DNA from 2 places in the Streptomyces sp. NPDC044921 genome. Region 2 is predicted to be linked to the other one. Evidence: riboswitches for the same ligand, from Rfam matches in the RefSeq annotation. Region 2 holds a riboswitch; the other holds the start of a gene.

Region 1 (15,718 bases), on a different contig from region 2:
GGCGACGCGCTGACCGATTTCGACCTCACCGAGCTGATCAATTTCCACAAGGAGAAGGGCGCGCTCGTCACGGTCTGTCTGACCCGTGTGCCCAATCCCTTGGAGTTCGGCATCACCATCGTCGACGAAGAAGGCAAGGTGGAACGCTTCCTCGAGAAGCCCACCTGGGGCCAGGTCTTCTCCGACACGGTGAACACCGGCATTTACGTGATGGAGCCCGAGGTCTTCGACTACGTCGAGGCCGACGTACCCGTCGACTGGTCCGGCGACGTCTTCCCGCAGCTGATGAAGGAAGGCAAGCCCATCTACGGCTATGTGGCCGAGGGCTACTGGGAGGACGTCGGCACGCACGAGAGCTACGTGAAGGCGCAGGCCGACGTGCTCGAGGGCAAGGTCGACGTCGACATCGACGGATTCGAGATCTCGCCCGGTGTGTGGGTGGCCGAGGGTGCCGAGGTGCACCCCGACGCCGTTCTGCGCGGGCCCGTCTACATCGGTGACTACGCCAAGGTCGAGGCCGGGGCCGAAATCCGTGAGCACACCGTCGTGGGCTCCAACGTGGTCGTCAAGAGCGGTGCCTTCCTGCACAAGGCCGTCGTTCACGACAACGTGTACGTGGGTCCCCACAGCAATCTGCGCGGCTGCGTGGTCGGCAAGAACACCGACATCATGCGCGCGGCGCGGATCGAGGACGGGGCGGTCATCGGTGATGAGTGCCTGATCGGCGAAGAATCGATCGTGCAGGGCAATGTGCGGGTCTACCCGTTCAAGACGATCGAAGCCGGTGCCTTCGTCAACACATCGGTGATCTGGGAGTCCAGGGGGCAGGCGCACCTTTTCGGTGCCCGCGGTGTCTCCGGAATCCTGAACGTCGAGATCACGCCGGAACTCGCGGTGCGGCTGGCGGGCGCGTACGCCACGACGCTCAAGAAGGGCTCGACCGTCACCACGGCCCGGGACCACTCGCGTGGTGCGCGTGCGCTGAAGCGGGCGGTGATCTCCGCGTTGCAGGCCAGTGCCATCGACGTACGGGACCTGGAGAACGTGCCGTTGCCCGTGGCGCGGCAGCAGACCGCGCGGGGCAGTGCCGGCGGGATCATGATCCGGACGACGCCCGGAGTGCCGGACTCCGTCGACATCATGTTCTTCGACAGCCAGGGCGCCGACCTGTCGCAGGGCAGCCAGCGGAAGCTGGACCGGGTGTTCGCACGCCAGGAGTACCGCCGTGCCTTCCCCGGGGAGATCGGTGACCTGCACTTCCCGGCGAGCGTCTTCGACTCGTACACCGGGTCGCTGCTGCGGAACGTCGACACCACCGGGATCGCGGACTCCGGGCTCAAGGTCGTCGTCGACGCGTCCAACGGAAGCGCCGGACTCGTGCTGCCGAGCCTGCTCGGCAAGCTCGGGGTCGACTCGCTGACGATCAACCCGGGTCTCGACGAGTCCAGGCCGACCGAGACGGCCGACATGCGGCGGTCGGGCATGGTGCGGCTCGGGGAGATCGTGGCGTCCTCGGGAGCGGCGTTCGGCGTGCGGTTCGACCCGGTCGGTGAGCGGCTGTCGCTCGTCGACGAGAAGGGCCGGATCATCGAGGACGACCGGGCGCTGCTGGTGATGCTGGACCTGGTCGCCGCCGAGCGGCGCAGTGGCCGGGTCGCGCTGCCGGTCACCACGACCCGGATCGCCGAGCAGGTGGCGGCGTACCACGGGACCCAGGTCGAGTGGACCACGACGTCTCCCGACGACCTCACGCGCGTGGGCGGTGAGGAAGGGACGATCTTCGGCGGTGACGGCAAGGGCGGCTTCATCGTCCCCGAGTTCAGCAGCGTGTACGACGCCACCGCGGCCTTCGTCCGGCTCATCGGGCTGGTCGCGCGGACGCAGCTCACTCTGAGCCAGATCGACGCGCGGATCCCGCGGGCCCATGTGCTGAAGCGGGACCTGGCCACTCCGTGGGCCGTGAAGGGGCTCGTCATGCGGCGGGTCGTCGAGGCGGCCGGGGACCGCTTCGTGGACACCACGGACGGCGTGCGCGTGGTGGAGACCGACGGCCGCTGGGTGATGGTGCTGCCCGACCCGGCCGAGGCCGTCACCCACCTGTGGGCCGAGGGGCCGGACGACGCCTCCGCCCAGGCCCTGCTGGACGAGTGGTCGGCGGTCGTGGACAGCGCCGGCCGGTAGCACCGCCTGCACGCGTGCGTGCCGGACAAGTGTCCCCAACGGGGCCTGTCCGGCACGCCGGTGGGGCCGTTCGGAGGTAGTGGCCGCGACGTGCGACGATGTGCGGCATGCCGCAGCAACCCCCCATTCGGAGCACACCCACGCGGCCCCGGCGCCCGGACGCGTCCATGTCGTTGATCACCAACGTCATGGACCACAGCCTCGACGACGGCTACGCCGAGGCCGCCGCGCGGAAGAAGGCCGCGGGTGACGGCGGCATGCCGAAGACCCTCCGGGCCAAGCTGGGGCTCGCGGCCGGCCTGGTGCTCGCGGCCCTGGTGGTGACCGTGGGGGCAGCTCAGGCCCGGGTCGCCGCTCCCGTCGTCGCCAAGGAGCGCGAGGAGCTGATCGACCGCATCGACCGGGAGACCGAGGCGGCGGACAAGCTCGAGGACAAGGTCGACGAGCTGCGCGAGGACGTCGGCGCACGGCAGCGCGAGGCGCTGAAGCACAGCGGCGGAAGCGCACGGTCGGAACTCGTCGGCATCCTGTCGGGGGCCGTCGCCGTGCACGGTCCCGGTGTGAAGCTCGTGGTGAACGACGCCAAGGAAGCCGGCACGGGCGGCGGCGGTGACCCGCGCGGGAGCTCCGGCTTCTCCGACACCGGCCGGGTGCGCGACCGGGACATGCAGCGCGTGGTCAACGGGCTGTGGGAGTCGGGGGCCGAGGCGATCTCCATCAACGGGCAGCGGCTGACGGCGCTGTCCGCGATCAGGGCCGCGGGAGACGCGATACTGGTCGACAACAAACCGCTGGTGCCGCCGTACACGGTGCTCGCGGTGGGGGACGGGCAGCGGCTGAGCACGCGGTTCCAGGACAGCGCCGACGGGTTGTACCTGAACGCGCTGCAGGAGAGCTACGGCATCAGGACAGGCATCTCCGTGGAGGACGACCTCCGGCTGCCTGCCGCGCCGAGCGTGACCGTACGTACAGCACAGCCGAGCACTGAGAGCGAGAAGGGCACATCGTGATCGCCGTACTGGGCCTCGTCGTGGGAGTCGTGGCCGGCCTGTTGGTCCGGCCTGAGGTTCCGGCGGTGGTCGAGCCTTACCTGCCGATCGCCGTCGTGGCGGCTCTGGACGCAGTCTTCGGGGGTCTGCGGGCCATGCTCGACGGGATCTTCGACGACAAGGTCTTCGTGGTGTCGTTCCTGTCGAACGTGGTCGTGGCCGCGCTGATCGTGTTCCTGGGTGACAAGCTGGGCGTGGGCGCCCAGCTGTCCACCGGTGTGGTGGTCGTCCTCGGCATCCGGATCTTCTCCAACGCCGCGGCGATCCGCCGGCACGTGTTCCGGGCGTGAGGCCGATGAGCGAGCACGACGAGACGCGCCCCGAGGAGCAGGGCGACCCGCGCACGGACCGCCCCGGGGAGAGCGGTGACCCCGGGAACGGGCTGCGCAGGGAGCTGCCCCAGGAGGTGTCCGCCCCGGTGCCCGCCGCGCGGGAGACCCCGAAGGCCGGACCCCGTCCCGGACCGGAGCCCGCGTCCGCGGCTGACGAGGCGGTGCCCGGGCCGCGGCTGACCGGCAGGCAGCGCCTGGTGCAGGGGCTGTGGCCGCCGCGAGTCACGCGGGCCCAACTCATCGTGGCGCTGCTGCTGTTCGGTCTCGGGTTCGGCCTGGCCGTGCAGGTGGCGTCCAACAGTGACGGCGACAGTGCCCTGCGCGGTGCGCGGCAGGAGGATCTGGTCCGCATCCTCGATGAACTGGACGACCGGACTCAGCGTCTTGAGGACGAGAAGCAGGGTCTCGAGAAGCAGCGGGACGAGCTGGAGAACAGCTCGGACCAGGCCGAGGAGGCCCGGAAGCAGACGATCGAGAAGGAGCGGCAACTCGGCATCCTGGCGGGCACGGTGGCCGCGCAGGGGCCCGGCATCACCATGGCCATCCAGGACACGAAGGGGACGGTCGAGGCGGACATGCTGCTCGACGCGATCCAGGAGCTGCGCGCGGCGGGTGCGGAGGCGATCCAGGTGAACGGCGTCCGCGTGGTCGCCGGGACGTACCTCGCGGATTCCGGCAAGGGCGTGAGCGTCGACGGGAACAAGATCAACGCGCCCTATCGTTTCAAGGTCATCGGCAAACCGCAGGACCTCGAGCCGGCGCTCAACATCCCCGGAGGCGTGGTGCAGACTCTCGAGAAGGAACAGGCCACCGTGACCGTCGAGCGATCGACCAAGATCGTCGTGGACGCCTTGCGAGCGGCGAAGCGGCCTGACTACGCTCGGTCGTCCTCGCAGTGAACCGGGGGTGCATGGGCGACGTCCGGCGAGGGCATGAGGTTGCGGGGGGTCGGCGCACCGAATGGGTGGTGCGTGGTGGAAACTGTCTGGTGCAGACGGACGTTGTCAGGATGTCCGGGTCGGCCAGAGTGTTCAGTCAGGGTTCGTCCTGCCCCACGGGCGGGTCTGTTTCGGTCAAGGGGAATCGCCCGTGAAGTTGTTTGCGAAGTTGTTCGGCAAGAGCGCGCGAGAGGGCAGCGACAGCAGTGCCACCGCCCGTCATCGCGCACAGCCTGACGCGGAAGGCCAGCGGCCGCTCTTCCGCGACCAGGTCGCTGGTCCGGGTGGTGACATCTCCCGAGGTCAGGGCGCGCCGTCGGTTGACCCTGCGCAGCCCGGCGGCATAGGTTTCGGCCAACCGTCAGCCTCAGGTGCGGGTGGAGGGTTTTCCGACCCGTATGCGTCCCACGCTCCCGGTGAGCAGCCGCGGCAGGAGGATCCGATGTCGGCCCTGGTGTGTACGAGGTGCGGTAACCGCAACGCGGAGAACAGCCGCTTCTGCTCCAACTGCGGCGCGCCGCTGCGGGCCGGGGCGACTCCGGAGCGTCCGTCCGAGACGACCTCCACGATCTCCATCTCGGGTCTCGAGGCCTACGACAGCGAGACCACCGGCCAGACGCCGATGCCGACGCTGTCTCCCGAGGCACAGGCCGCCGTGGACGCGCTTCCCCTGGGCTCCGCGCTCCTGGTCGTGCGCCGCGGGCCGAACTCGGGCAGCCGCTTCCTGCTCGACAGCGATCTGACCACGGCCGGCCGTCACCCGCAGAGCGACATCTTCCTGGACGACGTCACGGTGTCCCGGCGGCACGTGGAGTTCCGCCGCGGCCAGGACAACTCGTTCACGGTGGCCGACGTGGGCAGCCTGAACGGCACGTACGTGAACCGCGAGCGGATCGACCAGGTCGCGCTGAACAACGGCGACGAGGTGCAGATCGGCAAGTACCGGCTGGTCTTCTACGCGAGCCAGCGGGGCTACTGACCGGACTCGTCCGGGGAGCCCCAGCGAAGGTCCGTCCGTCAGGGAAGGTCCATGCTTCGAACACCGAGCGGCGGTGCCGGCCACGGCGCCGCCGCCGCGGACAGTGGGCTGATGAGCATCGGCACGGTGCTGAACGTGCTGCGCGACGAGTTTCCCGAGGTCACGATCTCCAAGATCCGTTTTTTGGAGGCGGAGGGGCTCATCGAGCCGCAGCGAACCCCCTCGGGGTACCGCAAGTTCAGCGCCCAGGACGTCGAGCGCCTCGGCCACGTCCTGCGGATGCAGAGGGACCACTATCTGCCCCTGAAGGTGATCCGCGAGCATCTGGAGGCCATGGAGCGCGGTGAGGCCGTCCAGCTGCCCGTGGTGGGACGCCAGCGCGACGGCGACGAACCCGCGCCCGAGGCTCCCGAGGGCCCCACGGCGGCCAGGATCGGACGTGAGCAGCTGCTCGCCGCCGCCGGCATCGGCGAGCAGGAGCTCAAGGAGTGGGAGTCGTACGGGCTGCTCACTCCACTGGAGGACGGGGCCTACGACGCCGAGGCCGTCACGGTGGCCTCGCTCGTCGTCGAGCTCGGGCGGTTCGGGATCGAACCGCGGCATCTGCGGGCCATGAAGGCCGCCGCCGACCGCGAGGCGGGCCTCGTGGACCAGGTGGTGGCCCCGCTCAAGCGGCACCGGAACCCGCAGACCAGGGCTCACGCGCAGGCGCGCACGAAGGAGCTGGCGGGGCTCACGGTGCGGCTGCACTCCGCGCTGGTGCAGGCCGCGCTCGGAGTGAGGCTGCCCTGAGCAGCGGGCCGCGCGAGGGCCGGATCAGGTGCCCGATCCCGGCCCGACTACCCAAACATCCCGAGCACGGCCTAGGGTTGCTGTGTGAACGAGCTCGATGTCGTAGGTGTCCGGGTCGAAATGCCCTCCAACCAACCGATCGTGCTGCTGCGTGAAGTGGGAGGCGACCGTTACCTTCCCATCTGGATCGGACCGGGGGAGGCGACGGCGATCGCCTTCGCCCAGCAGGGCATGGCCCCCGCGCGGCCGCTGACCCACGACCTGTTCAAGGACGTGCTGGAGGCCGTCGGCCAGGAGCTCACGGAAGTGCGCATCACGGACCTGCGCGAGGGCGTCTTCTACGCGGAGCTGGTCTTCGCCAGTGGGGTCGAGGTGAGTGCCCGCCCGTCCGACGCCATAGCGCTCGCGCTGCGCACCGGGACGCCGATCTACGGCAGTGACACGGTGCTCGACGACGCCGGTATCGCGATCCCGGACGAGCAGGAGGACGAGGTGGAGAAGTTCCGCGAGTTCCTCGACCAGATCTCTCCGGAGGACTTCGGCACCAGCAGCCAGTGAGCTCCGTACGCGAGGTCCGGGCGGCAGGGAGCACGAGCGGTCGTGAGGCGAAGGGGCGGCCCGGCGGACGATGTGGTCCGCGGCAGGGTCGCCCGACGCGTTGTGAGGAGTGAATTGCCCGCATGTGCCGGTGGCGAGTGAGAGCGTCACACGGTCCGCGCCGAGCGCATTCGGCTAGCCTTTCCCCGCGGTGGGGCACGGGAAACCACTCTTAGGGTGATTATCACTCGGCGTGGCGAGTGTGGCGATCGTTGACGCACCCCTGGTGACTGCCTACCGTCGAGAAGGCAGGTCAAGGACGGAGGTCGGCGTGAGAAGCAGCGGCGACGGTACGGCTGGGGGCGGCCCCGAGCGCAGTCTCAGGGCGAGCGGTCCGTACCCTTCCCCCGGCTCACGGCTCCGCGCGAGCGGGGGGTACCACCAGCCGGGCGACGCGGCCGGTCACGCTCCGCAGCGACCGACGGCCGTGCCGAGCAGCGGAGGGACGACGTCCATGGCGTCCGAGCAGATCGGCTATCGGGGTCCGACGGCCTGTGCGGCCGCCGGCATCACCTACCGGCAGCTGGACTACTGGGCCCGTACGGGGCTCGTCGAGCCGAGCGTACGCCCCGCCTACGGATCGGGGACGCAGCGGCTGTACAGCTTCCGCGACGTCGTCGTCCTGAAGATCGTCAAGCGGTTCCTGGACACCGGGGTCTCCCTGCAGAACATCCGCACGGCCGTGCAGCACCTCAGAGAACGCGGTTTCCGCGACCTGGAGCGGATGACGCTCATGAGCGACGGGGCCACGGTCTACGAGTGCACCTCGCCGGACGAGGTCCACGCGCTGCTCCAAGGCGGCCAGGGGGTCTTCGGGATCGCCGTCGGTGTGGTGTGGCGGGATGTCGAGAGCGCCCTGTCCCAGCTGCACGGGGAGCGGATCGACACCGGCGAGACGCTGGTCGGGCCCAACCCGGCGGACGAGCTGGCGCGGCGGCGGAACCGGGCCGTCTGAGCCGTTCGGGAGACGGAGTCCCCTGTGCGCGGGAGGCGGGACGTTTCCGCGCCCGCACCGCCCGGCCGCAAGCGATTGCTCCCGCCGGCCCGGCCGCGACGCGACCGGGCGGCCTGCCGGGCCGTTGTCAGTGCCGTAGGGCAGCATCGGAGGTGTGAGAACCGCGCCCACGATCCTGCATCTCGACATGGATGCCTTCTTCGCCTCGGTGGAGCAGGCGTCCAAGCCGAGTCTGCGCGGGAAGGCCGTGGTCGTGGGCGGACTCGGGCCCCGGGGGGTGGTGGCCACGGCGTCGTACGAGGCGCGGGTCTTCGGGGTGCATTCGGCGATGCCCATGGGGCAGGCCAGGCGGCTCGCGCCCAACGCCGCCTACCTCGTGCCGCGCTTCGGGCTGTACAAGGCGATCAGTGAGCGGGTCATGGAGCTGCTGAGGGCGTTGTCGCCGCTCGTGGAGCCGCTGAGCCTGGACGAGGCGTTCGTGGACCTGGAGGCGGGTGGAGTGGCCTGGGACGAGCAGTCCGCGCGGCTGGTCGGGACGCAGCTGCGCGCGGACATCCGCGCGGTCACGGGCCTCACGGGATCGGTGGGCCTCGCCGCCTCCAAGATGCTCGCGAAGATCGCCTCCGAGCAGGCCAAGCCCGACGGGCTGGTGGTGATCGAGCCGGGCACCGAGCGGGCGCTGCTCGGGCCGATGCCGGTGCGCACCCTGCCCGGAGTGGGCCCGGCGACGGGTGACCACCTGCGGCGGGCCGGGATCACCACGGTCGAGGAGATCGTCGAGGCGGGCGAGGACGAGCTGGTCCGGCTGCTGGGCAAGGCGCACGGGCACGGGCTGTACGCGATGGCCCTGGCGCGGGACGACCGGCCCGTGGTGGCGGAGCGGGAGGCGAAGTCCGTGTCCGTGGAGGACACGTACGACGTGGACATCCACGACCGGGTGCGGGTCGGCCTCGAGGTGCAGCGGCTGGCCGGCCGGTGCGTGCGGCGGCTGCGCGGGGCCGGTCTCTCCGGACGGACGATCGTGCTGAAGGTGCGGCGGTACGACTTCTCGACGCTCACCCGGTCCGAGACGCTGCGGGGACCGACGGACGACCCGGGGGTGATCGGGGAGGCGGCGGCCAGGTTGCTGGACTCGGTGGACACCACGGGCGGGGTGCGGCTGCTCGGGGTGGGGGTCAGCGGACTCGCCGACTACACGCAGGAGGACCTGTTCGCACAGGCCGCGGGGGAGCGGACGGTCGCCGAGGGGCCGGTCGAGGAGCATGCCGTGGCGCAGGACGAGGAGCAGCCGTCGCTCGCCGAGCGGCGCTGGCCCGCCGGGCACGACGTGCGGCACACCGAGTTCGGGCACGGATGGGTGCAGGGCAGCGGGCTGGGCCGGGTCACCGTGCGCTTCGAGACGCCCGGCTCGGCGCCCGGGAGGGTGCGGACCTTCCGGGTCGACGACCCCGCGCTGGAGCTGGCGGAGCCGCTGCCGCTGGTGTTACGAAGACCCGAGGGGACCGAGGGCGGATCCGCCGGCCCGGTGGCGTCGCCGTCGGGGGCGGCTTCGGTCTGGGATCAGGCCGCCGGGGATCAGGCCGTCTGCTCGTCCGAGCCCGCCAGCCTGCCGAAATCGTGGTCCGGCAGCGGGGGAGGGGCCGCGATGTCCAGGCCGTAGTGGTGGTAGAGCTGGAGTTCCTGCTCGGGGGAGAGGTGGCGGCCCACGCCGAAGTCGGGGGCGTCCTTGATCAGGGCCCGTTCGAACGGGACGTGGAGGGCGCCGTCGATCAGTTCGCTGGGCTCCAGGGGGACGAACGCGTCCCGGCTGAACAGCCCGGTCCGTATGGCCGCCCACTCCGGCTCGCCGCTGGCGTCGTCGAGGTAGACCTCGTCGATCGTGCCGATCCTGGTTCCGTTGCGGTCGAATGCCTTGCGGCCGATCAGGTTGCGCGGATCGATGTCGGTACGCACGGGACCTCCACACAGTCGCAACTCATCCGTAGGCACTACAAAACGGCACAATCGGGGAGGCGGCCACTCGAAGGTTCGTGCGTTGACCTCGCTGGTACGCTGGCAACGGCTGCTGACCCCGTGCGGGAGAGTCCTCCGAGCACCTTCGGAGGCGCCGAAGGAGCAAATCCTCCCCGGAATCTCTCAGGCACACGTACCGCACGGACGAGGTCACTCTGGAAAGAAGAGCGGGTGTCGACGGCTTCCGCTCTCACCGACGGTGAAAGCCGGAGGCCTTCGGGCGATCCGGTGAAGCTCTCAGGTTGAGATGACAGAGGGGGAGGCCGTCCGGGTACCCGCGCCGTGGTGCCCCTCGAAGGTCGTGTCAGACCAGGAGGCCTCCGCCCATGACCGCCCATCGCATTCCGCTTTCCGAGCTCGAAGAGGCAGTCCCCTTCGAGCAGCGCCACATCGGCCCCGACCACGAGGCCCGGGCCAAGATGCTCGCGCAGGTCGGCTACGGCTCGCTGGACGAGCTCACGGCCGCCGCCGTCCCGGCCGTCATCAAGAGCGCCGAGGCCCTCGACCTGCCGGGGGCCCGCAGCGAGGCCGAGGTGCTCGCCGAGCTGCGCTCGCTCGCCGACCGCAACCAGGTCCTCGGCTCCATGATCGGGCTCGGCTACTACGGCACGTTCACCCCGCCGGTCATCCTGCGCAACGTCATGGAGAACCCGGCCTGGTACACGGCGTACACGCCCTACCAGCCGGAGATCTCGCAGGGCCGGCTGGAGGCGCTGCTGAACTTCCAGACCATGGTCGCCGACCTCACCGGGCTGCCGACCTCCGGTGCCTCCCTGCTCGACGAGGGCACCGCCGCGGCCGAGGCCATGGCGCTGTCGCGGCGGATGGGCAAGAACAAGAAGGGCCTGTTCCTGGTCGACGCGGACGCGCTGCCGCAGACCATCGCCGTGATCCGGACCCGGGCCGAGCCCACCGGCGTCGAGGTCGTCGTCGCCGACCTCACCGACGGCATCCCGGCCGAGGTCGCCGAGCGCGAGATCAACGGCGTGCTGATCCAGTACCCGGGCGCCTCCGGAGCCGTACGGGACATCAAGCCCGTCATCGACCGGGCGCACGAGCTCGGGGCGGTCGTCACCGTCGCCGCCGATCTGCTCGCCCTGACGCTGCTGAAGTCGCCCGGTGAGCTCGGTGCCGACATCGCGGTCGGCACGACCCAGCGCTTCGGTGTGCCGATGGGCTTCGGCGGGCCGCACGCCGGCTACATGGCGGTCAAGGAGAAGATGGCGCGCAGCCTGCCCGGGCGGCTCGTCGGCGTCTCCGTGGACGCCGACGGGAACAAGGCCTACCGGCTCGCCCTGCAGACGCGTGAGCAGCACATCCGCCGCGAGAAGGCCACCAGCAACATCTGCACCGCGCAGGTGCTGCTCGCCGTGATGGCCGGCATGTACGCCGTCTACCACGGCCCGGACGGGCTGAAGGGCATCGCGCGGCGCACCCACCGCTACGCCACGGTGCTCGCCGCCGGGCTCGCGAACGGCGGGGTGGAGGTCGTGCACGGCTCCTTCTTCGACACCCTGACCGTGCGCGTCGCGGGCCGGGCCGCCGAGGTCGTGGCCGCCGCGCGCGACAACGGGGTCAACCTGCGCCTCGTCGACGCCGACCACGTCTCGATCGCCTGCGACGAGACCACCACCCGCGCCCAGCTGCGGGCCGTGTGGGCCGCCTTCGGTGTCGAGGGCGTCATCGAGGCGCTGGACGCGGCCACCGAGGACGGCCTGCCGGCCGGCCTGCTGCGCACCGACGACTACCTGACGCACCCGGTCTTCCACCAGCACCGCTCCGAAACGGCGATGCTGCGCTACCTGCGCCGGCTGGCCGACCGGGACTACGCGCTCGACCGCGGCATGATCCCGCTGGGCTCCTGCACCATGAAGCTCAACGCGACCACCGAGATGGAGCCGGTGACCTGGCCCGAGTTCGGGCAGCTGCACCCCTTCGCGCCCGCCGAGCAGGCCGAGGGCTACCTCACGCTCATCCACGAGCTGGAGGACCGGCTCGCCGAGGTCACCGGGTACGACAAGGTCTCCCTCCAGCCGAACGCCGGGTCCCAGGGCGAGCTGGCCGGGCTGCTCGCCGTGCGCGGGTACCACCGGGCCAACGGCGACGAGCAGCGGACCGTCTGCCTGATCCCGTCGTCCGCGCACGGCACCAATGCCGCCAGCGCGGTGATGGCGGGCATGAAGGTCGTCGTCGTGAAGACCGCCGACGACGGCGAGATCGACGTCGAGGACCTGCGGGCGAAGATCGAGCAGCACCGTGACGAGCTCGCGGTGCTGATGATCACCTACCCGTCCACGCACGGCGTGTTCGAGGAGCACGTCGCGGACATCTGCGCGCAGGTGCACGAGGCCGGCGGCCAGGTCTACGTCGACGGCGCCAACCTCAACGCCCTGGTCGGGCTCGCCAAGCCGGGGCACTTCGGCGGTGACGTCTCGCACCTGAACCTGCACAAGACCTTCTGCATCCCGCACGGCGGCGGCGGCCCGGGCGTCGGTCCGGTGGCGGTGCGCGAGCACCTCGCGCCGTACCTGCCGAACCACCCGCTGCAGCCCGAGGCGGGCCCGGAGACGGGCGTCGGCCCCATCTCGGCGGCGCCCTGGGGCTCGGCGGGCATCCTGCCGATCTCGTGGGCGTACGTCCGGCTCATGGGCGGCGAGGGGCTGAAGCGCGCCACGCAGGTGGCGGTGCTCAGCGCCAACTACGTCGCCAAGCGGCTGGAGCCGCACTACCCGGTGCTCTACACCGGCCCCGGCGGGCTCGTCGCGCACGAGTGCATCATCGACCTGCGTCCGCTGACCAAGGCGACCGGTGTGAGCGTCGACGACGTCGCCAAGCGGCTCATCGACTACGGCTTCCACGCGCCGACCATGTCGTTCCCGGTGGCCGGGACGCTGATGATCGAGCCGACCGAGTCGGAGGACCTGACCGAGCTGGACCGGTTCTGCGACGCGATGATCGCCATCCGCGCGGAGATCGAGAAGGTCGGTTCCGGCGAGTGGCCCGCCGAGGACAACCCGCTGCGGGGCGCCCCGCACACCGCCGGTGCCCTCGCCGGGGAGTGGGAGCACGCCTACAGCCGTGAGGAGGCCGTCTTCCCGGCCGGGGTCTCGACCGCCGACAAGTACTGGCCGCCGGTGCGCCGCATCGACCAGGCGTTCGGCGACCGGAACCTGGTCTGCTCGTGCCCGCCGCTGGACGCGTACGAGGACTGATCCGCCGAGTCGGTCGGGGGAGGGGCTCCGCGCCGCGGAGCCCCTCCCGTCATGCGGTGGACGCCTGGGCGGTGCCGCGGCGCCTGGGGGACCGGTCGGCCCGGGGCGGGCTGCCGACCCGGCCCGGCGTCCTCGTGGACACGGCCGGGCTCGTGACGCGCCGCGGACGCTGAGGGAGGCGTCGGCTCAGCCCACGTGCACCCTCGGCCGCCGCGCCCGGTCCGGTTCCGCCTCGCGCAGCACCTCGCGGGTCACGGGGGCGACCTCCCCCTGGCCGAACAGGAAGAAGCGCAGCAGATTGGCGAAGGGGCCGCCTTCGGTCCACTCGAAGTAGACGTGCGGGGTGCGGCCGGTCGTGTCGCGGACGTGCAGCAGAAGCGCGGCCAGCGCGTTGGGGACGGAGGAGGACTCCAGGGTCAGGACGCGGTAGCGGTGGTGCAGGACCTCGCCCCGTACGGTCAGGCCCGCCTCGAACTCGGACGGGTCGGTCACCGTGACCTCGACGAAGACGAAGTCCTCCGGCCTGGGCACGTCGTTGTCCTGCCGGATCTGCTCGATCTTGTCGCGGTACTCGGCGGCGTCCCGCCGGTCGGGCTCGTTGGCGATGAACCGCATCCGGCGACCGGCCATGTCCCACACGAAGCGTTCCGCCACGTCGTCCAGCCTCACGCTCGTCACGCGGAGCTCGAAGGCGCGGGCCAGCCGTGACAGCAGGGAGACCAGGATGATGCCGGCGATGAAGCAGGCGCCGATCTTCACGCCGTCGGGGCGCTCGATGACGTTCGCGACGGTCGTGTAGAGGAACACCGTCGCGATCCCCGCGAAGGCGATCGTCCAGTTCCGCTGTCCGGCCTTGCGGGCGGCGATGGTCACCGCGATCGCGGCGGAGCTGATAAGGACCAGCACACCGGTGGCGTAGGCGCCGCCCTGTGCGTCGACGTCGGCGTCGAAGACCCAGGTGACCAGGAAGCCGATCAGGGTGAAGACGATGACCATCGGACGGACGGCCCTGGCCCAGTGCGGGGCCATGCCGTACCGGGGGAGGTAGCGCGGCATGAGGTTGAGCAGGCCGGCCATCGCGGAGGCGCCCGCGAACCACAGGATGGTGATCGTGGAGACGTCGTAGACGGTGCCGAAGGTGTTGCCCAGGTAGTCGTGAGCCAGGAACGCCAGGGCGCGGCCGTTGGCCTGGCCGCCCGGTTCGAACTCCTTCTCCGGGATCAGCAGGGTGGTGATGAAGCTGGTCGTGATCAGGAAGACGCTCATGATGAGAGCGGCCGTGGTGAGCAGCTTCTTGGTGTCGCGGACACGGCCCGCCGGGCGCGCCTCCGTGTCGTCCAGGTCGCCCTTGACGTGCGGCATCACGGCGACGCCGGTCTCGAACCCGGACAGGCCGAGGGCCAGCTTCGGGAAGACGAGCAGGGCCAGGCCGATCATGACGAAGACGTTGCCGTGCTGGGTGGTCAGGGCGCCGGACCAGTCGGTGACCACATGGCCCGCGGTGACGACGTGGTACAGGCCGACCACCACCACGACCGCGTTCAGCGCGAGGTAGGCGCCGACCAGGACGACCGCGACGCCGATGGCCTCCAGGAAGCCCTTGAGGAACACCGCGCCCAGCAGCGCCACCAGGAGAAGGGTGATCAGCATCTGCCGGTCGTGCAGGACGCCGGTGAGGTGCGGGTTCTCCACCAGGTGGGTGGAGGCGTCGGCCGCCGAGAGCGTGATGGTGATGAGGAAGTCGGTGGCGGCGAAGCCCAGCAGGGTCAGGACGAACAGCTTGCCCTGCCAGAAGGACAGCAGCCGCTCCAGCATCGCGATCGAGCCCTCGCCGTGCGGGCTCTCCTCGGCGACCCTCCGGTAGACCGGCAGGGCGCCCGCCAGGGTGACGACGACCAGGACGATCGTCGCGATCGGGGACAGCAGCCCGGCCGCCAGGGCGGCGATGCCGGGCTGGTAGCCGAGGGTGGAGAAGTAGTCGACGCCGGTCAGGCACATCACGCGCCACCAGGACCGGCCCTGGTGGGGGGCTTCCGGTTCGGCGTCCGGGCCGGTGCGGCCGCCCATGTCGGACAGGCCCTCCAGCATCCAGGCGCGCAGGCGGCTGGGTGGAGCGGGCTCCGTACGGCCCGGCGGCTGCTCGGTGGTGGCCATCGACGTGCTCCCGATCACGGCTCAACTGTTTCCGGCCATCGCTGGACGGCCGGATCAGCGTAAGCGGAGCGTGATGCCGTGGCCCACGCATGTGGGGGCCACGCCCGTCAAGCTTCCGTCAAGACTGCGGCCGGGGACGGGTGCCCCGGCGGAAACGCCAGTTGAGGGCCGTGCGGCGCCGCCGCTGGTTGAGAGGAGAGGGGTCGTCGGGGCTCTGCGTTCGGGCCCGCGGCCGGGCACCCTGCGTGATCACCACCTTCGTAAGGTTCGTCATATCGATCGAATGTTTCGGCGGCAGCCCACGGTTCCGGTGTCGAGGAAAGATTCACCGTGTACAAGGGGTTGCCACCGTTTACCGGCTGTCTCTAGGGTGCGGCATCAACGCAGCTTTCTGGATCTCATTCGAAACTTTCGAGGAGCGCATGATGGGCGACCCGGCACTGTCCCGCCGCGGCTTCCTGGCGGCCTCCGCCGCGGCCGGTCTGGGAATGACGGCACTGACCGCATGCGGCGGGG
Region 2 (15,718 bases):
GAGATGGAGGCGTTCTCCTTGAACAGCATGCCGATCGCGCCCGCCGCGAGCAGGAAGCGGACCACGCCCTCCTCGTCGGCGCCCGGCACGAAGTTCATGTAGTAGTGCAGCACCGCCGGGATGATGCCGGCCGCGCCGTTCGTCGGGGCGGTGACGACCCGGCCGCCGGCCGCGTTCTCCTCGTTCACGGCCATCGCGTAGAGGGTGATCCACTCCATGGACAGGGCCTGCGGGTCGCCCTCGGAGCGGAGCTTGCGGGCGGTGTTGGCGGCCCGGCGGCGCACCTTCAGACCGCCGGGCAGGATGCCCTCGCGGGACATGCCGCGCGCCACGCAGGCCTGCATCACGCGCCAGATCTCCAGCAGCCCCTCGCGGATCTCCTCCTCGGTGCGCCAGGCCCGCTCGTTCTCCAGCATCAGCGCCGAGATGGACAGACCGGTCTCCCGGGCCAGGCGCAGCAGCTCGTCGCCCGTGCGGAAGGGGTACTTGAGGACGGTGTCGTCGAGCTTGATGCGGTCCGCGCCGACCGCGTCCTCGTCGACGACGAACCCGCCGCCCACCGAGTAGTAGGTCTTGGTCAGCAGCTGGGCGCCCGAGGCGTCGTACGCCCACAGGGTCATGCCGTTGGCGTGGTAGGGCAGGGCCTTGCGGCGGTGCAGGACCATGTCGTCGTCGAAGGAGAAGGCGATCTCGTGCTCGCCGAGCAGGTTCAGCCGGCCGCCGGCCCTGATCGCCTCCACCCGCTCGTCGGCGGTCTCCACGTCCACCGTGCGCGGGGAGTCGCCCTCCAGGCCGAGCAGGACCGCCTTGGGCGTGCCGTGGCCGTGGCCGGTGGCGCCGAGCGAGCCGTACAGCTCCGCGCGGACCGAGGCGACGGACCCCAGGAGCTCCTCGTTGCGCAGCCGCCGGGCGAACAGGCCGGCCGCGCGCATCGGCCCGACGGTGTGGGAGCTGGACGGGCCGATGCCGATCGAGAACAGGTCGAAGACCGAGATGGCCACGGGGGGAACTCCTGACTACGGGGGTGGTGCCAAGGGGGTGGGTGCCGCGCCCGCTTGTGGCCGGCGCGGCGCCCGAAAGGTTTCTTCGTTACTTGTCGAGGCCCGGGTACAGCGGGTGCCGGTCGGCCAGGGCCTTCACCCGGGCCTTGAGGGCCTCCGCGTCGTACGACGGCTTCAGCGCCTCGGCGATGACGTCCGCGACCTCGGCGAAGGCCTCGGCGCCGAAACCGCGGGTGGCCAGGGCCGGGGTGCCGATCCGCAGACCGGAGGTCACCATCGGTGGACGCGGGTCGTTCGGGATCGCGTTGCGGTTGACGGTGATGCCGATCTCGTGGAGCCGGTCCTCGGCCTGCTGCCCGTCCAGCTCGGAGTCGCGCAGGTCGACCAGGACCAGGTGCACGTCCGTGCCGCCGGACAGGACGTCCACGCCCACGGTCCGGACGTCGTCCTTCACCAGACGCTCGGCCAGGATGCGGGCTCCCTCCAGCGTACGGCGCTGGCGCTCCTTGAAGTCCTCCGTGGCGGCGACCTTGAAGGCGACGGCCTTGGCGGCGATCACGTGCTCCAGCGGGCCGCCCTGCTGACCGGGGAAGACAGCGGAGTTGATCTTCTTGGCCAGTTCGGCCGTGGAGAGGATCACACCGCCGCGCGGGCCGCCGAGGGTCTTGTGGGTCGTGGTGGTGACCACGTGCGCGTGCGGCACCGGGTTGGGGTGCAGCCCGGCGGCGACGAGCCCGGCGAAGTGCGCCATGTCGACCATCAGGTACGCGCCGACCTCGTCGGCGATCCGGCGGAACTCGGCGAAGTCCAGCTGCCGCGGGTACGCCGACCAGCCGGCGACGATCAGCTTCGGCCGGGACTCCTTGGCCAGCCGCTCGACCTCGGCCATGTCGACCCGGCCGTCCTCGCCCACGTGGTAGGCGACGACGTCGTAGAGCTTGCCGGAGAAGTTGATCTTCATGCCGTGGGTCAGGTGACCGCCGTGGGCGAGGTTCAGGCCCATGATCGTGTCGCCCGGCTTGAGCAGCGCGAACATCGCGGCCGCGTTGGCCTGCGCGCCGGAGTGGGGCTGCACGTTGGCGTGCTCGGCGCCGAACAGCTCCTTCACGCGGTCGATCGCGATCTGCTCGACCACGTCGACGTGCTCGCAGCCGCCGTAGTAGCGGCGGCCCGGGTAGCCCTCGGCGTACTTGTTGGTGAGGACCGAGCCCTGCGCCTCCATGACCGCGACCGGGGCGAAGTTCTCCGAGGCGATCATCTCGAGCGTGGACTGCTGGCGGTGCAGCTCGGCGTCGACCGCGGCGGCCACGGCCGGGTCGAGCTCGTGCAGGGGGGTGTTCAGGACGGACATACGGCTACGACCCCTCAGCCGGCGGAGAACGCGGTGTACTCGTCGGCGGAGAGCAGGTCGCCCGGCTCGTCCGTGACCCGCACCTTGAACAACCAGCCGCCCTCGAAGGGGGCCGAGTTCACCAGCGACGGGTCGTTCACGACGTCCTCGTTGACCTCGGTGACCTCACCGGAGACCGGGGAGTACAGGTCGGACACCGACTTGGTCGACTCCAGCTCGCCGCAGGTCTCACCCGCGGACACCGTGTCACCGACCTCGGGGAGCTGGACGAAGACCACGTCGCCGAGCGCGTTGGCCGCGTGCTCCGTGATGCCGACCGTCGACACGCCGTCCTCGGCGGCCGACAGCCACTCGTGCTCCTTGCTGTAGCGCAGCTGCTGGGGGTTGCTCATGGCCTGGATTCTCCTGTACGCGCGGGAGTGCTGTGAAAGGGGGACTGCTGGTGAGCTGGGACGAGCGTGGCCGGGCCGCACCGGCGGCGGCCCACGGCCAGTGTCTACTTCTGCCGCTTGTAGAACGGCAGCGCCACGACCTCGTACGGCTCGTGACTGCCCCGGATGTCCACACCCACACCGGACGTGCCGGGCGCGGCGTGCGCGGGGTCGACGTAGGCCATGGCGATCGGCTTGCCCAGGGTGGGGGAGGGGGCGCCGGAGGTGACCTCGCCGATCACCTCGCCGCCCGCGACGACCGCGTACCCGGCGCGCGGGACGCGGCGGCCCTCGGCGACCAGGCCGACGAGCACCCGCGGCGGGTTCTGCTTGGCCCGGGCGGCGGCCTCCTTCAGGGCCTCCCGGCCCACGAAGTCGCCCTCCTTCTCGAACTTCACCACACGGCCGAGACCGGCGTCGAAGGGCGTCAGGGAGGTGGTCAGCTCGTGCCCGTACAGCGGCATGCCGGCCTCCAGGCGCAGCGTGTCGCGGCAGGACAGCCCGCACGGGACCAGCCCGGCGCCCTCGCCGGCCTTGGTCAGCGCCTGCCACAGCTCGACGGCGTGCTCCGGCTGCACGAACAGCTCGAAGCCGTCCTCGCCGGTGTATCCGGTGCGGGCGATCAGGGCCGGCACCCCGGCGACCGTGCCGGGCAGGCCCGCGTAGTACTTCAGCCCGTCCAGGTCGGCGTCGGTGAGGGACTTCAGGATGCCGGGGGACTCCGGGCCCTGGACGGCGATCAGCGCGTAGGCGTCCCGGTCGTCGCGCACCTCGGCGTCGAAGCCGGCGGCGCGCTCGGTCAGCGCGTCCAGGACGACCTGGGCGTTGGAGGCGTTGGCGACGACCATGTACTCGCTCTCGCCCAGCCGGTAGACGATCAGGTCGTCGAGGATGCCGCCGTCGGCCCGGCAGATCATGGTGTAGCGGGCGCGGCCCGGCTTCACCGCGCCGATGTTGCCCACCAGGGCGTAGTCGAGCAGGGCGGCGGCCTGCGGGCCGGTGACGGTGATCTCGCCCATGTGGGAGAGGTCGAACAGCCCGGCCTTCGTGCGCACGGCGAGGTGCTCGTCGCGCTCGGAGCCGTAGCGCAGGGGCATGTCCCAGCCGGCGAAGTCGGTCATCGTCGCGCCGAGCGAGCGATGCAGGGCATCGAGCGCGGTGTGACGGAGTTCTCCTGTACTGCTCACAGTCGGTCGTCTCCCAGGGCAATGACGGGCGAGGTCGGTCCTCCCCATCTGTCATCGGAACCTGAGAGGTTCGCCATGACCGCGCTGGTCCATGGCTTGCACCTTGGGTGGAGCCGCCCTGCCGGGGCAGGGACGGGCCCGCTTTTCAGATGTGCCTCGCCCGCGCGGTAACGGGGCCTGAGAGATTCAAGGGAGGGACTTGCTCCTTCGGCGCCCCAGCGTCAGCGGTGCTGGGGACTCTCCCGCGCGGATTCAAACGGCCGGTATGCAGTTGGCGCGCACATCATTGCACGCATCCTTCCGGCGCGGCAGGGGGACCTTTCACAGGGAGTGCGCGAGTCCAGCCGCCGGACACAGCGACCTGTAGCAGCCCTGTTGCAGGAAGAGTACGGAAATGAGAGGCCTGCGGCATTACCTTCTCTTTACACTCGGCGGGGATGGGACTCCGTACCTGGCCCCAGGGGAGGACGATCACGGTGAACAGGACCAGGGCGTACGCCACGACCACGGGCATCGCGCTGCCCGAGCAGCCGGCCGTTCCGGCCCGGGCGGTCCGCGGCCCGGTGCCGGCGCCCGTCGTCCGCGATCTGCGCGACCGCCCCGGCCGCGGCCCGCACGCGCTGCTGTTCGGTCCCCGGGACATCGTCGTGGTCACGGGTCTGCCCGGCAGCGGCAAGTCCACGCTCATGCGGCGTACCGTCCCGGGCCGGCGCGTCGACTCCCAGGACACCCGCGACCGCTGGGAGCACCGCATGCCGGGCTTCCTGCCGTACGCGGCCTACCGCCCGCTGGTCCGCCTCGCGCACTACGCGGGGCTGTGGCGCGCGCTGCGCACGGGTGAGGGGATCGTGGTGCACGACTGCGGCACCCAGGCGTGGGTCCGCCGCTGGCTCGCCCGCGAGGCCCGCCGCCGGGGCGGCACCCTGCACCTGCTCCTCCTCGACGTCACCCCCGAACAGGCCCTGGCGGGCCAGCGCGACCGCGGCCGCGGCGTCTCGCGCTACGCGTTCGCGCGCCACCGCGCGGCCACCGCCCGCCTGCTGCGCTCCGTCGAACAGGGCGACCTCCCCTCCGGCTGCGGCTCGGCCGTCCTGGCCGACCGCGCAGCGGCCGACGCGCTTCGCCGCATCTGCTTCACCGGGTGACCACCGGCAGCCGGGACTCGCCCGCGGTGGCTCGGGTTTCCTGCTGCCGTGCGGGGTGACAGGCCCCGGGTGCGGTGCGCGCGGGAACGACGGCACGACGGCCGGACGCCGCGCCGTACGGAGGGGGCAGGGCCTCCGCCCCGGTCGGCGCGGCGGACCCGGGAGAGCGGGCCGGGGACCGGGCCCGGGACGCGCGCCGTCCCGTCCGGCCCGGTCACTCCCGCTTCCCGAGCCGTTAGCCTTTGCAGCCTCAGCAGTGGTTTCAGGCAGGCGGTAGGCAGATGGACTTCCCGGCGGACTTCTCCGCGGACTTCCCGGCGCAGACGCAGACCCACCCGCACGGTGGCTGGCCCGGCAACGAGCTGGAGGAGGTGCTCTCGGCCGCCCTCGGCGCCGGGCCCGCGGCCGGCGGGCGGATCGTCGAGGTGCTCGGCCGGAGCTTCGTCTGGGTCCCGCTGCCCAGCGGCGGCGGCCCGCACAGCGGGCCCCTCGACCTGCCCGCCGTCGAGATCGACGGCCAGGCCTTCGTCCCGGTGTTCAGCTCGGAGGAGCAGTTCCGCCAGGTCGCCGGCTCGCACATGGCGTACACCATCGCGCCCGCCGTGGAGTTCGCCCGCGGCCTGCCCCCGCACGCGGGGATCGTCGTCAACCCCGGCGGCGTGGTCGGCATACCCCTGCCGCCGCCCGCCGTCGCCGAGTTGTGCCGGGCCGGCCGGACCCCGCTGGACGGTCCCGCGAGCGGCGGCCGGGTCCGCCTCTTCGAACCCGACTGGCAGGACGACCCGGTGGACTTCCTCGCCGCCGCCTCCGCCGAGTTCGAGGCGACCGGCGTCGTGCTCAGCGCCCGCCGCTGCCTCGCCGCGATCGAGACCGCCGACCCCGTGATGTTCGTGGGCGTCGAACTCTCCCAGTGGGAAGGCGACCTGCGGGCCCTGCCCCTGGACGCCCTGACCCGGGCGGTGACCAGGTCCCCCGCCCCGTGGCCGGTCAACCTGGTACTGCTGGACGTCGCGGAGGATCCCGTGGGGGAGTGGATGAGGAACCGGGTCCGGCCCTTCTACCAGCGATAGGTCACCGACCTCGGGGGCGCGGGGACCGCGCGACCGGCCACGCACGGGGCGGACCCGCGAACCGGCACCGGGTCCGGGCGCCCGCGCGGGCTTAAGCTAGGTCACGGTCGAGGCGTTGTACGAAGGGGCGGTAAAGGTGAGCGCGAGCGGCACGGCCGCGGCCGGACAGGTCGAGCACATGCTGCGCCAGGTCACGCCCGGGCGCTACGACGCCTACGAGGCTCTCCTGCGCGCGCTCGCCACCCCGCACACCGGCCGGATCTGGATGCTCCTGTGGCACGGCCAGGCCGGATCACCGGACGCCCAGTACGGGAACATGGAGGTCGACGGCTACGGCTACGCGCCCTGCGTCACCTCCGCCCAGGAGCTCTCGGCCAGCGGCTGGAACCGCTCGTACGAGGTGGTCGACGGCGTCGACGTGGCCCGCGCCCTCTACCCCGACCACTACGGTCTCTGGCTCAACCCGCACGCCCCGGGCGGCGGCGTCGGCATCCCCTGGCTCGACCTGCGCCGGATCGCCACGGGCCTGGACCGCCAGCCCGCCGGACCGCTGCGGCTGTCCGAACCGGCCATCGAGGTCCCGCAGTTCTACGCCCTGCTCGCGCAGAACGCGCACCGTACCCCGGCCGTCCGCTCGCTGCGCCGCGCCTGGGTGCAGCCCGCGCTGGGCGCGCCGTACCTGGCCATCGGACTGGACGTGTACGACACCTCGCCGCAGGCCGTGGACTCCGTGCGCGCGATGATGCAGCAGTCCCTCGGCGCCGTCCCCGACGGGCTCCCCGTCTCCACCGTCGCCATGTCCGACGCCCACGACCCGGTCGCCATGTGGCTGCGCGCGAACGCCCGCCCCTTCTACGACCGCGAGGCCCACGCGACGGCCCCCGTCCAGGCCCCCGCCTCCGGCTACGGCTACCCGCCCGCCCAGGGCAGGTACTGAGCCGTCCGGCACCCGGTCGGGGCCGGTTCCGCACCCCCGCGCGAAGGTGACGACAGCTCACCTCTCCGCGCGTAGATAAGGGTGGAATGAGCGCTTATGTCGTAAAATGCCCCTAGCTCAGCGTGTCCGACCCCTGTTACCCGTTGTCCGGATAACGGAACCCCGCAGACAGCATCACGTTTACGCATCCTTTCACCGCCAAGTCTGGCAACAGATCGCCAAAGCGTTGAAGACTCCCGGCAAGACACGGGCCGGTCGGTCTCGTGTACGAGACAAACAAAACCGCTACAGCGGCAGCCAGGGGCTAGGCGATCGCCGGCCCGAGAGGGGTCAATCGCACCGTGACCGCACCGATCGAGACCACCGGGGCGGAAGCCGGAGCACAGCCCGAGGCCGTGCTCTCCGGGGTCAAGAAGAGCCAGATCGAAGGGCGCTCGCTCACCCAGATCGCCTGGATGCGCTTCAAGCGGGACAAGGTGGCGATGGCCGGCGGCGTCGTCGTCGTCCTGCTCGTGCTGATGGCGGTGTTCTCCAAGCCGATCCAGTGGATCTTCAACCTCGATCCCAACAAGTTCAACCAGGACCTCATCGACCCCGCGCTGCTCGCCCCCAAGGGCGGCTGGGGCGGCATGAGTTGGGACCACCCGCTCGGCGTGGACCCGCAGTACGGCCGCGACATGCTCGCCCGCATCATCGACGGCTCCTGGGTCTCCCTGCTGGTCGCGGGCGGCGCCACGCTGCTGTCCGTGTGCATCGGCACCGTGCTCGGCGTGATCGCCGGGTACTACGGCGGCTGGGTGGACGGCATCATCAGCAGGCTGATGGACACCTTCCTCGCCTTCCCGCTGCTGCTGTTCGCCATCTCGATCTCCGCCTCCGTGCAGGACGGGTTCTTCGGTCTCGACGGCCTGCCGCTGCGCATCTGCGTGCTGATCTTCGTGATCGGCTTCTTCAGCTGGCCGTACATCGGCCGGATCGTGCGGGCGCAGACCATGACCCTGCGCAAGCGGGAGTTCATCGAGGCCTCCACGAGCCTCGGGGCGCGCGGCCCGTACATCCTGTTCCGGGAGCTCCTCCCGAACCTCGTCGCGCCGATCCTCGTCTACGCGACGCTGATCATCCCGACGAACATCCTGTTCGAGGCCGCGCTGAGCTTCCTCGGCGTCGGTATCGCTCCGCCGCAGGCCTCCTGGGGCGGCATGCTCAGCAACGCTGTGGATCTCTACACGGCTGATCCGCAGTACATGTTCGTGCCCGGACTGGCGATCTTCATCACCGTCCTGGCCTTCAACCTGCTGGGTGACGGGCTGCGTGACGCCCTCGACCCTCGCAGCAAGTGATCCATCGAATGAGGGGGCTTCCTCAGGTGAAGACGAGAAGGGTGACCGCCGGCGTTGCGTCGGTCCTGGCACTGTCGCTGGGAGCTGCCGCGTGCGGCGGCGGTGGTGACGACAACGACGGGGGAGGCAACGGCAAGAAGGACGCCGCGCTGAACTCGATCGTCAACGCGTCGGACAAGAAGGGAGGGACGGTCACGTACGAGCACTCGGACGTGCCGGACTCCCTCGACCCGGGCAACACGTACTACGGCTGGGTCCAGAACTTCTCCCGCCTCTACGGCCGGACGCTCACCACGTTCAAGCCGGCGGCGGGCAAGGAAGGCCTCACGGTCGTGCCGGACCTCGCCGAGTCCCTCGGCAAGTCCAGCCCGGACGCCAAGACCTGGACGTACAAGCTGCGTGCCGGAGTGAAGTTCCAGGACGGCACCCCGGTGACGTCCAAGGACGTCAAGTACGCCATCGAGCGCTCCAACTTCGCGCCCGAGGCCCTGTCCAACGGCCCGACGTACTTCAAGGCCTACCTGGAGGGCGGCGACAAGTACCAGGGTCCGTACAAGGACAAGTCGGCCGACGGCATCAAGTCCATCGAGACGCCGGACGACCGCACGATCGTCTTCAAGCTGAAGCAGCCGTTCGCCGACTTCGACTACCTGGCGACGTTCTCGCAGACGGCGCCCGTGCCGAAGGCGAAGGACACCGGCGCGAAGTACGTGCAGGCCATCCAGTCCACCGGCCCGTACCAGTTCCAGTCCTACGAGGAGGGCCGCGGCGCCACCCTCGTGCGCAACAAGAACTGGGACCCCAAGACGGACCCGATCCGCAAGGCGCTGCCGGACAAGATCACGATCAAGTTCAAGGTCAACCCGGTCACGGTCGACAACAACCTGATCTCCGACAAGATCACGGCTGACGCGGCCGGCACCGGTGTGCAGCCGCAGACCCAGCCGAAGGTCCTGCGCGGCAAGCTCGCCAACCAGACGGACAGCTCCTACGCGGGCGCCACGCAGTACATCGCGCTCAACGTCAACGTGAAGCCGTTCGACAACGAGCACTGCCGCAAGGCCGTCCAGTGGGGTCTCGACAAGCAGTCCGTCCTGGACGCGATGGGCGGCTCGCCGAAGGGCGACGTGGCGACCACGCTGCTGCCGCCGTCGGTCAACGGCTACACCAAGTTCGACACCTACGCGACCGAGGGTCACAAGGGTGACGCCGCCAAGGCCAAGGCCGAGCTGAAGGCATGCGGCCAGCCGAACGGCTTCAACACGATCCTCACGGCCCGCTCGGACCGGCCCGCCGAGGTCGCGGCCGCCACGGCCGTCCAGGCGTCGCTGAAGAAGGTCGGCATCAACGTCGAGATCAAGCAGTTCCCCTCCGGCAAGTACTTCTCCAACTTCGCCGGTGTCCCGTCCTACGTCCACGAGAACAAGCTCGGCATGCTCTCGATGGCGTGGGGCGCCGACTGGCCGACCGGCTACGGCTTCCTCGACCAGATCGTCAACGGCGCGGCCATCAAGCCCTCGGGCGGCAACAACCTGATGGAGCTGGACGACCCGAAGATCAACAAGGCCCTGACGGACGCGATCGCCAACACCGACGACGCGGCCCGCACCAAGGCCTGGGGCGACATCGACAAGATGGTCCTCGACAACGCCTCGGTCGTCCCGCTGATCTACCGCAAGAACCTGCTGCTCCGGCCGGCGTCCGCCAACAACGTCACGGTCACGCAGGCCTACCTCGGCATGTACGACTACCTGCTGATGAGCTCCTCGAAGTAATCAGCAGGCCGGAACCTTTCGAAAGGCAGGTGAAGGCACCGGGTGGCCGCGGCGGACGATCCCGCCGCGGCCACCCGGGGCCGTACAGCTGTGGCTGCGTACATCCTCCGACGCGTCATGGGCGCGGTGCTGTTGCTGCTGGTGGTCAGCGCAGTCACCTTCGCCATCTTCTTCCTGGTACCCCGCCTCGGGGGCCAGACGGCCGACCAGTTGGCCACCCAGTACGTCGGCAAGGACGCGAACCCCGAGTCCGTCGCCGCGATCAAGAAGAACCTGGGCCTGGACCAGCCCGTCTACGAGCAGTACTGGAACTTCATCAAGGGCCTCGTGGCGGGCGCCGACTACCGGTTCGGACCCGACGCGACGCACTGCAGCGCCCCCTGCTTCGGCTACTCCTTCAAGAATCACGTCGAGGTGTGGCCCCAGCTTCTCGAGCGGATCCCCGTCTCCTTCTCGCTGGCCGTCGGCGCGGCGGTGATCTGGGTGGTCTTCGGTGTCACCACGGGCGTCGTCTCGGCGCTCCGCAAGGGCAAGCCGATCGACCGCGGCGCCATGTTCGTCGCCCTCGCCGGCGTCTCGCTGCCGATCTTCTTCACCGGCCAGATCCTGCTCGCGCTGTTCGTCTACGAGATCCCCATCTGGGACAGCGTCGACTACGTCCCGTTCACCGAGAATCCGGCCGAGTGGGCCTGGCACCTGGTGCTGCCCTGGGTCAGCCTCGCCTTCCTGTTCTCCGCGCTGTACGCCCGGCTCACCCGGGCGGGCATGCTGGAGACGATGAACGAGGACTACATCCGCACGGCCAGGGCCAAGGGCCTGAAGGAGTCCACGGTCGTCACCAAGCACGGCCTGCGCTCCGCGCTCACCCCGATCGTCACCATCTTCGGCATGGACTTCGGCACCCTGGTGGGCACCGCGGTCCTCACCGAGACCGTCTTCTCGCTCCAGGGCATCGGCGCCTACGCCGTCCAGTCCATCCAGCAGAACGACCTCCCCATCATCATGGGCGTGACCCTGGTCGCCGCGTTCTTCATCGTCTTCTGCAACTTGATCGTCGACCTGGTGTACGCCGCCATCGACCCCCGGGTGAGGTACTCGTGAGCAAGCTCGACAAAGCCGCGCTCGGCGAACCGGACACCACCGCCCCGTCCGTCCCGGACGACGTGTTCCTGTCCGTCCGCGACCTGCGCATCCACTTCGACACCGACGACGGCCTGGTCAAGTCGGTCGACGGCGTCAGCTTCGACGTGCGCAAGGGCAAGACCCTGGGCATCGTGGGCGAGTCCGGCTCCGGCAAGTCCGTCACCTCGCTCGGCGTGATGGGCCTGCACCGCTCGGCGCGCGCCCACGTCTCCGGCGAGGTCTGGCTGGACGGCCAGGAGCTGATCGCGGCCGATCCCGACGAGGTGCGGCGGCTGCGCGGCCGGAAGATGGCCATGATCTTCCAGGACCCGCTGTCCGCGATGCACCCCTACTACACGGTCGGGCACCAGATCGTGGAGGCGTACCGCGTCCACCACGACGTGAGCAAGAAGGCCGCCAAGCAGCGCGCGATCGAGATGCTCGACCGGGTCGGCATCCCCGAGCCCGCCAAGCGCGTCGACGGCTACCCGCACGAGTTCTCCGGCGGCATGCGCCAGCGCGCCATGATCGCCATGGCGCTGGTGAACAACCCCGAGCTGCTCATCGCGGACGAGCCGACCACCGCCCTGGACGTCACCGTGCAGGCGCAGATCCTGGACCTGATCCACGACCTGCAGAAGGAGTTCGGCTCCGCGGTCATCATGATCACCCACGACCTGGGCGTGGTGGCCGAGATGGCCGACGACCTGCTGGTCATGTACGGCGGCCGGTGCGTGGAGCGCGGCCCCGCCGAGGACGTCTTCTCCGCGCCCCGGCACCCCTACACCTGGGGCCTGCTCGGCTCGATGCCGCGCCTGGACCGCGAGGAGACCGACCGGCTCATCCCGATCAAGGGCGCGCCGCCCTCCCTGATCAACCTCCCGTCCGGCTGCGCCTTCCACCCGCGCTGCCCGTACGCGGACATCCCGAAGGACGACGTCACCCGCACGGTCCGCCCCGAGCTGACCGAGGTCGGCGGCTCGCACTGGGCCGCCTGCCACCTGGGCCAGGAGCAGCGGGAGCGTATCTGGACCGAAGAGATTGCGCCGAAGCTGTGAGCGACGACAAAACGGTGAGCGAACCGGACACCAGCGGCAGCACCCTCACCGAGGACACCACCGCCGACGGCGATGTCCTGCTGAAGGTGACCGGCCTGCAGAAGCACTTTCCGATCCGCAAGGGCCTGCTCCAGCGGCAGACCGGCGCGGTCCGGGCCGTCGACGGCATCGACTTCGAGGTCCGCAGGGGCGAGACGCTCGGCGTCGTCGGCGAGTCCGGCTGCGGCAAGTCCACCATGGGCCGGCTGATCACCCGGCTGCTCGAACCGACCGGCGGCACGGTCGAGTTCGAGGGCAAGGACATCACGCACCTGAAGACCGGCGAGCTGCGCCCGATGCGCCGCGACGTCCAGATGATCTTCCAGGACCCGTACTCCTCGCTGAACCCCCGGCACACGATCGGCACGATCGTCGGCGCCCCCTTCCGGCTCCAGGGCGTCGAGCCCGAGGGCGGCGTGAAGAAGGAGGTCCAGCGGCTGCTGTCGGTGGTCGGCCTCAACCCCGAGCACTACAACCGCTATCCGCACGAGTTCTCCGGCGGTCAGCGCCAGCGCATCGGCATCGCCCGCGCGCTCGCGCTGAACCCCAAGCTGGTGGTGGCCGACGAGCCGGTCTCCGCCCTGGACGTGTCGATCCAGGCGCAGGTGGTGAACCTGCTGGACGACCTCCAGCAGGAACTCGGCCTGACCTACGTGATCATCGCGCACGACCTGTCGGTGGTCCGGCACGTCTCGGACCGGATCGCGGTGATGTACCTCGGCAAGATCGTCGAGCTGGCCGACCGCGACAAGCTCTACAAGTCGCCGATGCACCCGTACTCCAAGGCGCTGCTGTCGGCCGTGCCGATCCCGGACCCCAAGCGCCGGGGCGTCAAGAGCGAGCGCATCCTGCTCAAGGGCGACGTGCCCTCGCCGATCGCGCCGCCGAGCGGCTGCCGGTTCCACACCCGGTGCTGGAAGGCGACGGAGATCTGCAGGACGACCGAGCCGCCGCTGGCGGAGCTGCGGGCCGGGCAGCGCGTCGCCTGCCACCACCCGGAGAACTTCGAGGACCAGCAGCCGCAGGACACCGAGCTGCTGTCCTCGGCCAAGGAGGTCGCCGCGGACAACGGCGGCGCCGCCACCGCGGAGAAGTGAACCCGCCCGAGCCCCCGCCCTCGCACATCAGGGCGGGGGCTCACCCGTGGGGGAAAATGCCCGTGTGCTCCAGCAACTCTTCAGTCCGTCCGTCCAGCACACGCTCGACCTGATCGGCATCTTCGTCTTCGCGATCTCCGGCGCCCTGCTGGCCGTGCGCAAGAACTTCGACGTCTTCGGCATGGCCGTGCTCGCCGAGGTCACCGCGCTGGGCGGCGGTCTCTTCCGCGACCTGGTCATCGGGGCCGTCCCGCCCGCCGCGTTCACGGACCTGGGGTACTTCCTCACCCCGCTCCTCGCCACCCTGCTCGTGTTCTTCCTGCATCCGCAGGTGGAGCGCATCCAGGTCGCCGTGAACGTCTTCGACGCGGCCGGTCTCGGCCTGTTCTGCGTCGCCGGCACGATCAAGGCCTACGAGTACGGGCTCGGCCTGACCGCCTCGGCCGGCCTGGGCCTGACCACCGCGGTCGGCGGCGGTGTGCTGCGCGACGTCCTCGCCAACGAGGTGCCCTCCCTGCTGCGCTGGGACCGTGACCTCTACGCGGTCCCGGCGATCGTCGGCTCCGCCCTGGTCGCCCTGTGCATCCGCTACGACGCGCTGAACCCGTTCACCAGCGCCCTCGCGGTGATCACGGCCTTCGTACTGCGCCTGCTCGCGATGCGGTTCCACTGGCGAGCTCCGCGGGCGTGGCACCGGCGCTCGACGGTGAGCGAGGAGGAGCAGCCCGTCCTGCCGTGACGGGGCCCGCGCCCGTCTCCTGCGTCAGCCAGGCGAAGGCGGGCACGATCTGGGGCCGCCACAGCGCCATGGTGTGCCCGCCGGCGCTCTTCGGGATGTACACCACGTGCACGGTCGTCGGGGCCTTCGCGATCCGCTCCAGCGCGACGCCCGCCTCGTACCCGTCGTGCGGCTGGCCGGAGAGGTACAGGGCGACCGGCGGCGGGAGGGGCGCACGGCGCAGCAGCAGGAACGGGTTGTTCGCGTCGCGCAGCGCGGGGGTCCGCGCGGCGAGCGAGTCGCGTTCGCCGATCGGGTCGTTGTAGCCGGACAGGCTGACGGCGGCCCGGTAGCGGTCGGGGTGGGCGACGGCCAGCTTGGCCGCGCAGTGCGCCCCGGCCGAGTAGCCGGCGACGGCCCAGCCCCGGGGGGCGGGCTGGGCGCGGAAGTTGTCCATGACCATCTTCGGCACGTCGACGCTCAGCCAGCTGTCGGCGTTGACCGTGCCGGGGATGTTGGCGCAGCCGGTGTCCACCCCGGCCAGCAGGTTGGTGCGGGGCGCGACCAGGATGAACGGGGCGACGCGGCCGTCCCGCATGAGCGGTTCCAGCTGTTCGTGCGCGTGCAGCGCGCCGAACCAGGCCTTCGCCGAGCCGGGGTAGCCGGGCAGCAGTTCCACGACCGGGAACCTGTGGTGCCGGTAGGCCGGCTCGTCGTACTGCGGCGGCAGCCAGACGTACACCTCGGCGTTCACACCCGACACCCGGCCGCTGAGCTGGGTGACCCGCACCCCGCCCGCCGCGCCCATCCCGGGCCCGGCGGCGGGCCGGAAGGACTGGCGCACCGCGGGCAGCCGCTTCAGCGCGATTCCGCCGGTGCCGTCGGGGCCCAGGTCGGCCGCCTGCCGCACGTGGTCGCCGGTGCCGAGCAGGTCGCCCCAGTTGTCGTACAGGCTGTTGGCGTTGTTGACCAGCGTGAAGACCAGCGCCACGGCCGTCCCCTGCGCGAACAGCAGCATCAGCGTGCGGGCCGCGGCCCGCAGGAGGCGGGGGCCGCGGATCCGCGACCACAGGGCCAGCGGCAGTGCGAGGGCCACGACGGTGAGCACGACCAGCGTGCAGAGGAACGGGGTCCCGGTGAGGCTCATGCCCCTACAGAGGGCGGAACCGGCCGCGAGGTTTACGGACGAGTCGGGCACTCACCAAGAAGTTGCCCACGTCTCACCCGGACCTGACCTCCCGAACAGCCCAAAGCTACCGCTTAGTAGTTAGTTCTTGTACTGTTCAGCCATGCCAGAAGCAGCCTCCGCCCCGGCCGTCCGGGCCACGATCGGCGACAGCGAGTTCGACCGCGACACCGCGCTCACCCGCCGTGCGCCCGGCGTGTACGACATCGACCTCTCCGCCGGCTGGACGATCATCAGCGCCGTCAACGGCGGCTACCTGCT

Evidence for each region. Region 2 has a riboswitch for glycine ahead of gcvT (glycine cleavage system aminomethyltransferase GcvT). Riboswitches for the same ligand answer to the same signal wherever they lie in the genome.
Region 1: another riboswitch for glycine. It lies ahead of gcvP (aminomethyl-transferring glycine dehydrogenase); the one in region 2 lies ahead of gcvT (glycine cleavage system aminomethyltransferase GcvT).

The regions. Positions count from the first base shown of each region.
Region 1 is NZ_JBWKIF010000015.1:1,245-16,962, forward strand. It holds gene AC07DA_RS23005 (sugar phosphate nucleotidyltransferase) at 1-2,181, shown strand, start outside; gene AC07DA_RS23010 (DUF881 domain-containing protein) at 2,280-3,191, shown strand; gene AC07DA_RS23015 (small basic family protein) at 3,188-3,520, shown strand; gene AC07DA_RS23020 (DUF881 domain-containing protein) at 3,526-4,461, shown strand; gene AC07DA_RS23025 (FHA domain-containing protein) at 4,523-5,479, shown strand; gene ftsR (transcriptional regulator FtsR) at 5,531-6,271, shown strand; gene AC07DA_RS23035 (bifunctional nuclease family protein) at 6,356-6,829, shown strand; gene AC07DA_RS23040 (MerR family transcriptional regulator) at 7,140-7,823, shown strand; gene AC07DA_RS23045 (DNA polymerase IV) at 7,978-9,483, shown strand; gene AC07DA_RS23050 (PRC-barrel domain-containing protein) at 9,399-9,776, opposite strand; glycine riboswitch at 9,890-9,985, shown strand; gene gcvP (aminomethyl-transferring glycine dehydrogenase) at 10,163-13,048, shown strand; gene AC07DA_RS23060 (APC family permease) at 13,235-15,202, opposite strand; gene AC07DA_RS23065 (extracellular solute-binding protein) at 15,628-15,718, shown strand, end outside.
Region 2 is NZ_JBWKIF010000003.1:232,241-247,958, forward strand. It holds gene AC07DA_RS06155 (L-serine ammonia-lyase) at 1-1,001, opposite strand, end outside; gene glyA (serine hydroxymethyltransferase) at 1,090-2,352, opposite strand; gene gcvH (glycine cleavage system protein GcvH) at 2,367-2,744, opposite strand; gene gcvT (glycine cleavage system aminomethyltransferase GcvT) at 2,849-3,970, opposite strand; glycine riboswitch at 4,009-4,125, opposite strand; glycine riboswitch at 4,126-4,225, opposite strand; gene AC07DA_RS06175 (AAA family ATPase) at 4,447-5,115, shown strand; gene AC07DA_RS06180 (enhanced serine sensitivity protein SseB) at 5,397-6,185, shown strand; gene AC07DA_RS06185 (enhanced serine sensitivity protein SseB C-terminal domain-containing protein) at 6,322-7,122, shown strand; gene AC07DA_RS06190 (ABC transporter permease) at 7,464-8,462, shown strand; gene AC07DA_RS06195 (ABC transporter substrate-binding protein) at 8,471-10,237, shown strand; gene AC07DA_RS06200 (ABC transporter permease) at 10,328-11,338, shown strand; gene AC07DA_RS06205 (ABC transporter ATP-binding protein) at 11,335-12,417, shown strand; gene AC07DA_RS06210 (ABC transporter ATP-binding protein) at 12,414-13,553, shown strand; gene AC07DA_RS06215 (trimeric intracellular cation channel family protein) at 13,618-14,292, shown strand; gene AC07DA_RS06220 (alpha/beta hydrolase) at 14,183-15,418, opposite strand; gene AC07DA_RS06225 (thioesterase family protein) at 15,561-15,718, shown strand, end outside.